DNA from 2 places in the Paenibacillus puldeungensis genome. Region 1 is predicted to be linked to the other one. Evidence: predicted binding sites of a transcription regulator. Region 1 holds the regulator's gene; the other holds the start of a gene.
The links. Region 1 encodes Rex, which represses fermentation and respiration genes when NADH is low (regulators of the CRP and FNR family bind a similar motif). Its sites were predicted from a motif close to TTGTGAAATATTTCACAA; they were not measured.
Positions count from the first base shown of each region.

Region 2: the regulator Rex is predicted to act here: its motif matches at 2,734-2,751, upstream of ACFQ3W_RS25010 (TorD/DmsD family molecular chaperone).

Region 1 is NZ_JBHTLM010000020.1:29,885-35,553, reverse strand. It holds gene ACFQ3W_RS21055 (AraC family transcriptional regulator) at 1-675, shown strand, start outside; gene ACFQ3W_RS21050 (cell wall elongation regulator TseB-like domain-containing protein) at 1,130-1,615, opposite strand; gene ACFQ3W_RS21045 (amidohydrolase) at 1,688-2,986, opposite strand; gene ACFQ3W_RS21040 (redox-sensing transcriptional repressor Rex) at 2,976-3,653, opposite strand; gene dinG (ATP-dependent DNA helicase DinG) at 3,663-5,669, opposite strand, start outside.
Region 2 is NZ_JBHTLM010000033.1:22,756-28,424, forward strand. It holds gene ACFQ3W_RS25005 (efflux RND transporter permease subunit) at 1-1,364, shown strand, start outside; gene ACFQ3W_RS25010 (TorD/DmsD family molecular chaperone) at 1,809-2,498, opposite strand; gene mobA (molybdenum cofactor guanylyltransferase) at 2,774-3,421, opposite strand; gene ACFQ3W_RS25020 (MFS transporter) at 3,550-4,767, shown strand; gene ACFQ3W_RS25025 (LacI family DNA-binding transcriptional regulator) at 4,943-5,669, shown strand, end outside.

The DNA.
Region 1 (5,669 bases):
ATTATCCCGCCCGGCGAACTGCATCAGCTTTTTGCTCCTAATACCGGAGAGCGGATCATTTTGCAATTTGATTGCGCCCTGCTCTATCATTTGAACGGCTTAGATTCCACGTATCATTTACTCCGCCCCTGCCTTGTCATCACTTCCGATCAGGAACCTGAGCTGCACGAGGCTTTGAAATCGCTCTTGCACGATTTGACAAGTGAATATTTCGGCAAAGCACTTCTTAAAGAGGCCTCTGCCTATGCGATGCTCATCCAGTTCTTCGTTTTGCTCGGACGCCATTTTATGAACCGGGAACGCCGTTTTTCTCACCGAAAAGGTCAGAAACAGCAGCACAAATACATCGATAAGCTTATGCAAGTCTGCACGTATATCAATGAGCACTGCACCGAGGATATTCAGGTTGAGCACCTCGCCGAGCTCTCCGGCTTCAGCAAATTTCACTTCATGCGTTTGTTTAAGCAATACATGGGCATGTCCTATTACCACTACTTAAGCCAACACCGCATCATGCATGCGGAAAAGCTGCTGATCGATCCGAATCTGTCGATTATGGAAGTGGCCATGAGCTCCGGCTTTGGGAGTTTGCCCACCTTCAATCGAGTTTTTAAAAACATGAAGAAATGTACTCCTTCGGAATATAAAAGTCTGCATGGGGTCCATACCTTTTGAAAATAACCTATAAGTAAAAAAACAATTGACTCCTTTGAACGTTGTTGCTGTAAATTTTTCTTCTTGACCATATGCATTCAACCGAAAGGTACGGCACGTAGTTGTAAAAAGTACATCTAATCCGTCCGAACTGTTCATTTTTCCCACTTTAGTTGCAAAATGTACATTTAAATCGGGCCTAAATCCCATTCATCAGCCTACGAGCCCTATTTAGCTGTATTTTTTGCATCTACTTTTCTCCTACCCTGCAAACGTGATGAAATAACTGCACTAAATACATCTACTCAACACTGGGCGACGGGCGATGGGCAACAGGCGACGAGCCCGCAGCTTGGTAGGGGGCGCCGTCCTTGTAATCTTCGTAAAAAAAGATGACTCCTGATGGATATCAGAAGTCATCTTTTGTCAAATAGTCGCTTTATAACGGCCAGGCTAACAATTGGTAAAATCGCCATTACCGGTTCGGTAGTGTAAACACTTCCTCAAGCGGCTCCCCCTTACTAAAATCGAAGAAGCGATAGTAATGGTGATCTTTCTCTTTATAGAATAGCTGCCAAACGAGCTTATCGTTATAGACCCCCGGCAGCAGTCGAACGATCTTTATACCAGGCAATCGATCCTTGATGAGGGTCCGAACCTGATCCTCCGAAACGCCTTCCGATAACAGCCGTACTTCCGGTGCATGATCTTTTCTCAACCAGACCATCATATCTCGGCCAGATTCGTCCTTGCCCTTGACGACCCAGCACACTTCATCCCATACCGACTTCCATACTTGATCGCTTTCCACCAGACCCGACTCCTGCTTTGCCTGCTGAATGGCTGCCGACTCACCATTCCAATAATCCTGATTAACGTAAATATAAAAGCGGTGAAGTCCAAAGAGCACGAGCAGCAGGATCAGGAGGGAGAGCAGGAGCCATTTGGTTCTCTTTCTCAACCTTCTCTTCCTTTCTCCGAAGTAGGCAGTCGAACCCGCCAGATTGAAGCTGCGGATACTGCCAACTGTAATCTAGCGAGCTAGCAGACCTTCAAATGCTGCCTGAGCCTCGAAGCGAACCTTCTCTTCATCCAGCGTGAGGCAGGCCCCGTGTTTAACCACCTGCTTGCCGTTAATCCATACATGCTCGACATCCTTCGGACCAGCGGAATAAACGACATGGGAAATGTAGTCCGTTTTCGGCAGAAAATGAGCTTGCTCCGTATTCAGCGCGATGAAATCCGCCTTCATCCCAGCAGCCAGCCTGCCTGTGTTTTGCATGAAGAGCGATTTCGCTCCATACTCCGTTCCCATTTTGAGAGCTTCTAATGCTGGAACTGCGGTAGGATCGCCGGAAACACCCTTATGAATCAGAGCAGCCAACCTGATCTCCTCAAACATGTCGAGATTGTTGTTGCTCGCAGCGCCATCCGTGCCCAGTGAAACAACGACCCCTTTGCTTAATAGCTCCGGAACACGAGCCACACCGCTGGCCAGTTTCAGGTTGCTACCCGGATTATGCGAGACGGCAACATGATGTGCAGCTAACACGTAAATTTCCTCGTCCGTCAAATGCACGGCGTGCGCCAGCAAAGTTGGACGCGAGAACATCCCAAGTTTGCGCAGATGCTCTACAGGCCGAGCCCCATAGTCCTTGACATTCTGCTCTACTTCCGCAAGCGTCTCCGACATATGCGTATGCATTGGAAGATCCAGATCATGTGCCACCTGAACAAATTTCTCGATGTAGTCAGGCGGGCAGGTGTAAGGAGCGTGCGGCGAGATCATAGTCGTGATCCGTCCATCCGCTTTACCGTGCCAATCGCGGGCGAAACGGATAGCCTCCTGCAGCTTCTGATCCTGAACTTCAGGAGGACAAAGGCCGATCACCCCTCGCGTCAATACGGCGCGAATCCCCGATTCTTCAACGACCTTAGCCACTTGGTCCATATGGTCATACATGTCGAGGAACGTCGTTGTTCCGCCTTTGAGCATTTCCAGTACGGACAATGCTGTTCCGGCATAAACATCTGCCCCCGTAAACTTGGCTTCCATCGGCCACATCTTTTCCTGCAGCCAATTTTGAAGCACCATATCATCTCCGTATCCACGAAGAAGAGACATCGCCGCATGGCCATGCGTATTTACGAGCCCAGGCAGGAACAGCAATCCTTTGCCATCAAATGTTTCGGCCCCTTCTACGCCTTCCGGGCGCTGTTCACCAATGTAAGTGATCGTATCCCCTTCCACAAGCATATATCCGCGAACGATGGTACAATCTTCCTTTAACACGGCAAACGTACCATTCTTAATCAACCACTTACGACTCATAACTTACCGGTTCCTTTCCATCCTCCAAATAATAAGCCAAGCTTAACAAATCCGTTGTAAAGTCAGCCGCATGGATTCGAACTTCCGGCGGAACCTTTAATACCGTCGGTGCAAAATTCAAGATAGCTCTAATTCCAGCCTCAACCAATTGATCAGCAACGCGTTGAGCCTCAAAATCCGGGACTGTAATAATTCCGATGCGGATGTTATTAGCCTTGACCATGTCGCCTAGATCATCGATGGGCTGAATCGTAATATTGTTAATTTGCTTGCCGATCTTCTCAGGCGAAGCGTCAAAAACGGCCACGATCTTCATGTTATCTTTTAAGTATGCATTATAGTTAGATAGTGCTTGACCAAGATTACCAGCACCCACCAAAGCAACATTGATTTGCTGGTCTAAATTCAAAATTTCTTGAATTTTCTCGATCAGATAAGCGACATCGTATCCAATGCCTTTTCGCCCGAAATCGCCGAAATAAGCGAGATCCTTACGAATTTGCGCCGGATTGAGGTCCAGCTTCTGGCCAAGTTCTTGCGAAGAAACCGTAGGTACCTCGCGGCGGCTCAGTTCATTCAGAAAACGCAGGTATACCGGCAATCTGCGAACGACAGCATCCGAAATTTTTTCTGATTTCATACTTTGTTTCCCCCTATTCTGGCGCAAGATTGAGGACTATGATTGTTCCTCAGGATTCAACCATTCCGATATGCGTGGAACCATTTGACCAAGCGGCATATGCTCCATCTTCGGACCTGGCAAAGAGTATAGAAAATATTTTCCGTAATATGATTCCAAGATGCGCGTATCATACACGATCACGATTCCCCGATCCTGTGAGGTACGGACGAGTCGTCCAAATCCTTGCTTAAAACGAATGACAGCCTGAGGCACTGACAGCTTCATAAAAGGATTTTTCTTCTCCTTCTGCAGCCGTTCGCTCTTTGCCTCCACAAGTGGATGATTCGGCGGCTGAAAAGGTAGACGTACAATCGCTAAGCTCGTTAAAGCCTCACCGGGAATATCTACTCCTTCCCAGAAGCTGCTCGTTCCGAGCAATACCGAAGCATCCTGTCCCTGAAACCGACGGGTCAGCTTCGTACGGCTGCCGCTGTCCATGCCTTGTCCTATGACGGTGATCCCTTCCGCGGACAGCAGCTCCTTTAGTGGGTCGTAAACCTGGCGGAGCATGCGGTAAGACGTAAACAGTACGAGCATGCGTCCCTTCGTGGCGATGGCTGTATCCGCCAACGACCGAACCAGCGTGGTGACGAAGTGATCATCACCAACGCTTCCTTTGACGCTAGGAAAATCCCTCGGAATGACCAGCAATGCCTGATCCCGGTAGTTAAACGGTGACGGCAGCATCGAGGTGATCAACCGATCCTCGGAGGCCGCTTCCTGCAGCCCCAATTGCTCGATCATGTACTGAAACGATTTGTCAACCGATAAAGTTGCCGAGGTCATGACCACGCTTTTCTTACTGTCGAAAAAATACTCCTTCAGTTGGGCGCTCACATCAATGGGAACAGCATACATTTGCAAAGACCGGCTGCGATAGTTTCCGTTACCCTCCATCCAATAGACGGTATCTTCGCCATCTAATTTCATGAAGAAGCGCAACGCCTCGCGTTCGGTTCCCAAGTCCTTAAGCAAACCGCTGATGTCGGTCAGCAAGCTTTCCGATCCGATATCGTCCTGCTCTTCCCTGATTTGACTGAGCAGGCGTTCTCCTTTGCGCAGCACGTCCCCAAGCGAGACATAAATTTGGTTCTCCAGCGCAGCCAGCGTGTCCCAATCCTTCGGCTTCTTATGCGGCAGCAGCCGAAAAACGAATTGACCAGGATCTCCAGGCGCAGCATCACTGCGTTCCGGCATAAGCGTGAACAGCAACTCGTTTAGCTTGTCCCAGGTCTCTTTCACATCTACAAGCGTAGGATAAAAGCTGTCAATAACGGAGCACCACTCAGCCGACTTTTCGTTTACCGAGCTTTGCAACTGGATACGCAAATTCGGAAACTGGCCTGTCTTACTATCTTTGAATAGGCGGGTTAAGGTGTGAATGACTGTAAAATACTTCATATTAATCCCTAAATGTTTGCCCGCCACATCCTCCAGGTGATGTGCTTCATCGATGACCAGACGCTCATAGCCCGGAAGCAGTTGATGACCTGCCTGAATGTCCGTAAACAATTTGGAATGATTCGTGATGACCACATCCGCCACACCGGCTTCGTGCTTCGCCCGGTGGTAGAAGCATTTTCGAAACCACGGACACGAACGACCTAAACATGAATCGGACTCGCTTGCGACTGTCTCCCAAAAATCATTTCCGCGATTTCCTAAGTTAAGCTCCTCGTCATCACCGTTTATCGTTTGTGTCAGCCACACAATCATTTGTGCAGCCGTCATCACCTCTTCTTTTGGCGTTGTGAAGTCTCTTCTGTTTATTTTATGTTCAAATTTACGCAGACACAAATAATGTTGTCTTCCCTTAAATACAGCCGCCAGAAAAGGAAACGGAACGACCTCGGTCAGCAGTGGGATATCTCGCTCTCTAAGCTGCTCCTGAAGGTTAATCGTATGTGTACTTACCATAACCTTCTCATCCTGTTTAACGCTATGATATATTGCAGGAAGTAAGTAACCTAACGATTTTCCGGTCCCTGTTCCAGCTTCTAC
Region 2 (5,669 bases), on a different contig from region 1:
GGCTCGAGGATGTCGAGCAGGATATGCAAAAAGCCGAGAAGTACATTATGGATCAACCCGGCGTGGAAAAGATGCAGTATTCCATCGGCGGCAGCAGCCCGCTTAGCATGGGGTCCTCCAACTCCGCGTTATTTTACATCGCTTACAATGAAGATACGAAGCATTTTAGCGACGTAAAAGAAAAGCTGCTGAACGGCTTGCGGAAGGAGCTGCCTACCGGTGGATGGAGCGACATGTCCGAGATGATGATGGGCGGCATGGGCGGCAGCTCGCTTACCATCAACGTCTTTGGGGACGATCTAAAGCAGATCAAACCGGTGTCCGACCAAATTTTGAAATTGGTGCAGGAGGATACTAAGAACTTCAAGAAGGGCGAAACAAGCCTATCGAAAGCTTATGATCAATACACCCTGGTAGCAGATCAACAAAAACTGAGTTCCCTTGGGCTCACCGCCGGCCAGCTGGCCATGAAGCTCAGTCCGGTGCGCGAGCGTCCGGTCCTGACTGAGGTGAAGATCGACGGGAAGGATCATAAGGTGTATATCGAAACCGATTCGACTTCTTCCTATGGCAGCATCGCCGACATCGAGAACGAAACGCTGACCTCCCCGCTTGGCATACAGGTTCCGATTAAGGATGTAGCCAAGGTAGAGAAAGGCAGCTCGCCGGATTCCATCATGCGGATCAATGGCAAAATGGTCGTCGAGGTGACCGCCAAAATTACCGCAACGGATGTACAAAAGGCATCCGGCAACCTGCAAGACAAAATCGACAAGATGGATAAACCGGACGGCGTTACTGTGAAATTCGGCGGCGTTACCGAACAGATCAACGATACGTTCGGCCAGCTCGGCATCGCCATGGCAGCCGCAATTGCGATCGTCTACTTCGTACTTGTCATCACATTCGGCGGCGGTTTGGCGCCGTTCGCCATTTTGTTCTCCCTGCCGTTTATCGTCATCGGCGCCATGGTTGCGCTGCTGCTTGGCGGAGAAACATTAAACGTATCGGCGCTCATGGGTGTCCTGATGCTGATCGGGATCGTCGTGACCAACGCCATCGTATTGATCGACCGTGTCATCCACAAGGAACGCGAAGGTCTATCTACACGGGAAGCTTTGCTTGAAGCGGGAGCCACGCGGCTTCGTCCGATTCTCATGACGGCGCTGGCTACGATCGGCGCTCTGCTGCCGCTCGTCTTCGGCTGGGAGCATAGCGCAGGGATCATCTCCCGCGGGCTCGGCATCACCGTTATCGGCGGTCTGATCAGCTCGACGCTGCTTACCTTGGTCATCGTGCCGATCGTCTATGAATTCCTTATGAAATTCCGCCACCGCAAAGCCGGGGGAGCGGAGCTCGAGTAATCAAACATAGGAAAAACCGTTGGAGCCATGTGTGCTCCAGCGGTTTTTTATTTACTCGCAAGAAAAACTACCGCGAATCGTGGTCTGTCTCCCCTTGTCTCCCCTGAAAGTACGTCGATCGACTGTTTCTCCATCGCTGGTGACTGGGTGGTAGCTAAATGTATTTTGTACATTTATTTTTAGCAATTGTGCCTACCCCGCGTAAGTAAATGCAAAAAGTGCAGCTAAATTGAGGCAAATTTACACACCCCTTCGTTTTTAGTCCATTTGGATGCACTTTTCACAATTAAACAGTCAAAAATGGAATAAAGTTCAATATTAGATGTAGAAAATACATCTATTCAGATGCTCCCAGATTCCTTTATGCAAAAAAGGACATGCCGTCATGCGCATAAGTCGCAGCCGCGGCATAGTCCTTTATTTTTTTTGCTATGGATGCTCTCTCTATACCAACCGTTGGCTGGCCCGCCAGCGCCGAAGCTGCTGCAAATCCGAAGGAAGGAACTCCTGTAACAGCTCAGCCAGCCCCTTATACAAGGGACTTGCCGTTGCCTGCAGCAACTCTGCTGCAAACTCGGGAGCCCACTTCAGCAGGTGGTCCTCGAGAAACTTGATTTGCGCGTCAGCCAGCCCCAAGCAGCTGTAACACAGGTTTTCCTTGCTCAGCATCTCTTCGGCCAATACGGCCATAAATTCGAGCTCCAGCGCAATATGATCATCGCGTTCCCCGTTCAATTTATTAAATACGATTCCGTTGTCCGTATACATTTTTCCAACTTCCGAGATGCAGGAAAAGGCGTCAGCCCCTTCAGTTCTGCAACGAAAAATACTTTCACAGGACGCAAGCATCGCATCATGTCCCATAAACAGTCGTTCATATTCCTCGGCTTCCTTATAGCAAACACGGCGAAAGTCTTCTTCCGAAATGCCTTCCAGGTAGCTCTTAAGTCTTTGGCCACCCCGGCTCTCCGGTACCCGGTTGTTCTGTTCGACCTTTTGACGCCATTGAGCGATAAGGGACATGCGGGGCGGACGACTCAGAAAATCCATCAACAACCGGTACACCCATCCACGAAGCTCCAGCCACCGAACCTGTTCTTGCGTATAGACAAGATGTTTTGACATCATAGTCATCTCTTGGTCATCTCCTTATTTCTTTCGTACCTTATTCGCAGTATTTCTCATAACGTCATTTGCTAACCAGCCACCGATTTGGCCATCCCCATGTATGATTAAATTTTTTCATTTGATGAAAAAAAGATGACTTCCTTATATGTGCCGGAAATCATCTCAAGAGCATATACCGACACATGATTAAGGGGGATCACGTATCGCTCAAGTGCATTATAACGCAAAATGTAAGCGCTTTATGTGATCTATATTACAATTTAGTATGGACTGGTTTACGACTAACTGAAGTCATGCCCCTTTTTTTCGTACCAAATTTTTGCCTGCGCATAATCTTCCGGATGGTTCATATTGAAGGCGAGCTGTTCTTCAGAAATGCCTGTGCCCGCAGCGAGCGTTTGGCCATCCACGTACACCACTTGAAGCCCGTTTAGCCAATTCATCATTTTATGATTGCCTTCCCGTAACTCCTGATCCAGGCTGGGCAGCACGCTCCGCCGGTACACCGCGAGAAGCGGGTGGACTCTTCCGGCCACGCTCGCGACAACAGCTTCCGGCTCTCCGCGACGGCAATCCCCAATTTCAGAGACAGGGACAAAGCTCAGCAAAGCTTGAAACAGCCCACGATTAGCAAAAGGCGTATCACAGGCTACTGCAATGTTCCAATCAGCTGTAGAGGCGCTCAGTCCAGCGTGCAGCCCGGCCAGCGGCCCTGCATCCGCATAGACGTCTGTGACGACTTGCTTATCGAACAACGAGCGATAAACCTCCTTCTTGTTTCCTGCGGCGATCACGATACGTGAAGCGACCGGCTCCAGCTCCTGAATCATTTTTTCCAAAATCGTCACACCTCCGAGTCTTAGGAGAGCTTTATCCTCCCCCATTCGGCGTGACTGCCCGCCTGCGATAATAATCGCTGATACCTCCATCTTAACCACCCTGTTTATAAATTTTGGTAAAAAGAAAAAATGTTGGTTTGTATCCCCTTTCACCTGTGTGTTACATTGAAAGCATAGTCAATTCAACATGATAACGATATGGATCCGGACAGAAAGGAATGGCGCGTTTGCGAGATAATCACTTGCATTGGTCCTCTTCGTTGTTGCCTCTGAGGCTGCTTAACTTCTTTATTTACGGAACGATGGTCATTTTCGCGGCTTTTTTTCAATTATATTTGCAGGACATTGGAATGGACAAGCTGGAAATTGGGACTCTTATGTCGATCGGACCTCTGATTTCTTTAGCGGCCAATCCGTTCTGGAGGTATATTAGCGACCGGCGGCAAAATCCACGGGCTGTCCTGCTGGCGATGCTGATTGGCTTGCTTGTGATGGGACATCTGGTGTTTAAGGTAAACACCTTTCATTTGTTGTATCTGACGATGAGCTTGCTGTTCTTTTTTCAAAGCGCTCTGCTTTCGCAAAGCAACAGCCTGATTTTGGGCTATACGGAAGGAACAAAGTTCAAATTTGGAGCCTTTCGCCTATGGGGTTCCCTCGGCTGGACCTTTATCGCCTTGGCGGCAGGTCCCATTATCGATGCAATTGGGCAATACGGAATATCCCTGTTGTTCAGCGTAACGTTAATGCTGGCAATCAGCTTCACTTTATGGCTGCCGTCAATCCGCCAAACGGCAACTACGCTTTCGCTTAAATCCGCAGACATTCTGCGTACGTTTCGCCAGAAATATTTCATTGCCTTTGTTTTATTCGGCATTCTCGTCTCCATACCAAACTCCATCAATGTTATTTTTATGCCTCTGTTTATAACGGATCTCGGGGGCTCGAGATTGCAGGTGGGGGGAGCCGTCTTTCTGTCAACGGCTTTTGAGGTGCTTGCATTTGTTCTGCTAAATCGTTATTTGAAACGAAAAATCACCTATTTAATGGGCTGCATCACCATCGTCAGCCTACTTTTTGCCTTACGCTGGAATTTAATGTCTGAAGCGACGTATCCGGTACAAATCATGTTCATTCAGCTGCTGCACTCGGTAACGTTTGGCGGGTTCTTTTATGTCGGCACCAGATTGACCACCTTGCTGCTTCCAAAGCCTTTGCGCGCTTCCGGACAGGCTATATACGCCTTCGCGCTTAGCGGGTTGTCCGGTGTCATCGCTGGATCCCTCGGAGGCTGGATTTTCCAAAACTTTGGAGCTGTGTTAATGTACCGGATGGGCGTGATTATGACATTATTCGGCGCATTGGGCTATGCGGCCATGTGGTATCGAATCCACCAAAATGGTTACACTCCGGGTCTGACCCGAATCGAACCTTAACCTGCTCATTATAGTAGTGAAAAGCAATGCTCTCTAGCGTTACGCCCTCGATGTAAGAGGTTGCGCCGCTATGGGAGCATTGTTTTCTTTGTTGCCTTCTCAGTGTACAATATGAAATGCATTCCAGAGCAAGCATTTTTGGATTAATTTTTAACCGGGAAGGGGTCGTTTTTCATTGCCGAACATTAAGCAAATTGCTGAAGCTGCAGGCGTTTCCGTCACGACGGTATCCCGCGTGTTGAACCATCATCCCTACGTTAGTGAAAGCAAGCGGAAAGCCGTCGAAGAAGCTATTGCGCTGCTCAATTATTCACGGAATATGAACGCGGTTCATTTAATTAAAGGCTCGACGCAAACCGTAGGCGTCATCCTTCCCCGGATTAATCTTTTCTACTTTGCCCGAATGATGGAAGGGATGGCACAGGAGGCGCTCAAGTATAACTATAAGCTAATGCTTTGCCAGACTGCCTACCGGCCCGAGGAGGAGCGGCGTGTGCTTGAAATGCTCAGGGACAAGCAAATTGACGGGCTGGTCATTTGCTCCCGGTCTTTGCCGCTGGATCAGCTAGAAGCTTATGCAGAGTATGGCCCTATTGTACTCTGCGAGATGGTGAAGGATCGCCCGCTCTCCTCTGTCTATTTCGACCATTATGCCAGCTTTCAAAAAGCGATCATTTACCTATGGGATAAAGGCCACCGCAAAATCGGCTTTACGATCGGCCGACGTAACAGCCCTAGCAGCCGCAGACGGCTTAAAGCCTATACGGACACACTTCGGACTTTAGGCGGTGAGCCGCGGGAGGATTGGATCCTCGGCGGCTGCTCGGACATTGAGGACGGGGCCGCTCTTGTAGACCGCTTGCTGTCGCTTAAGGAACAGCCGGATGCGCTGCTCATTACAG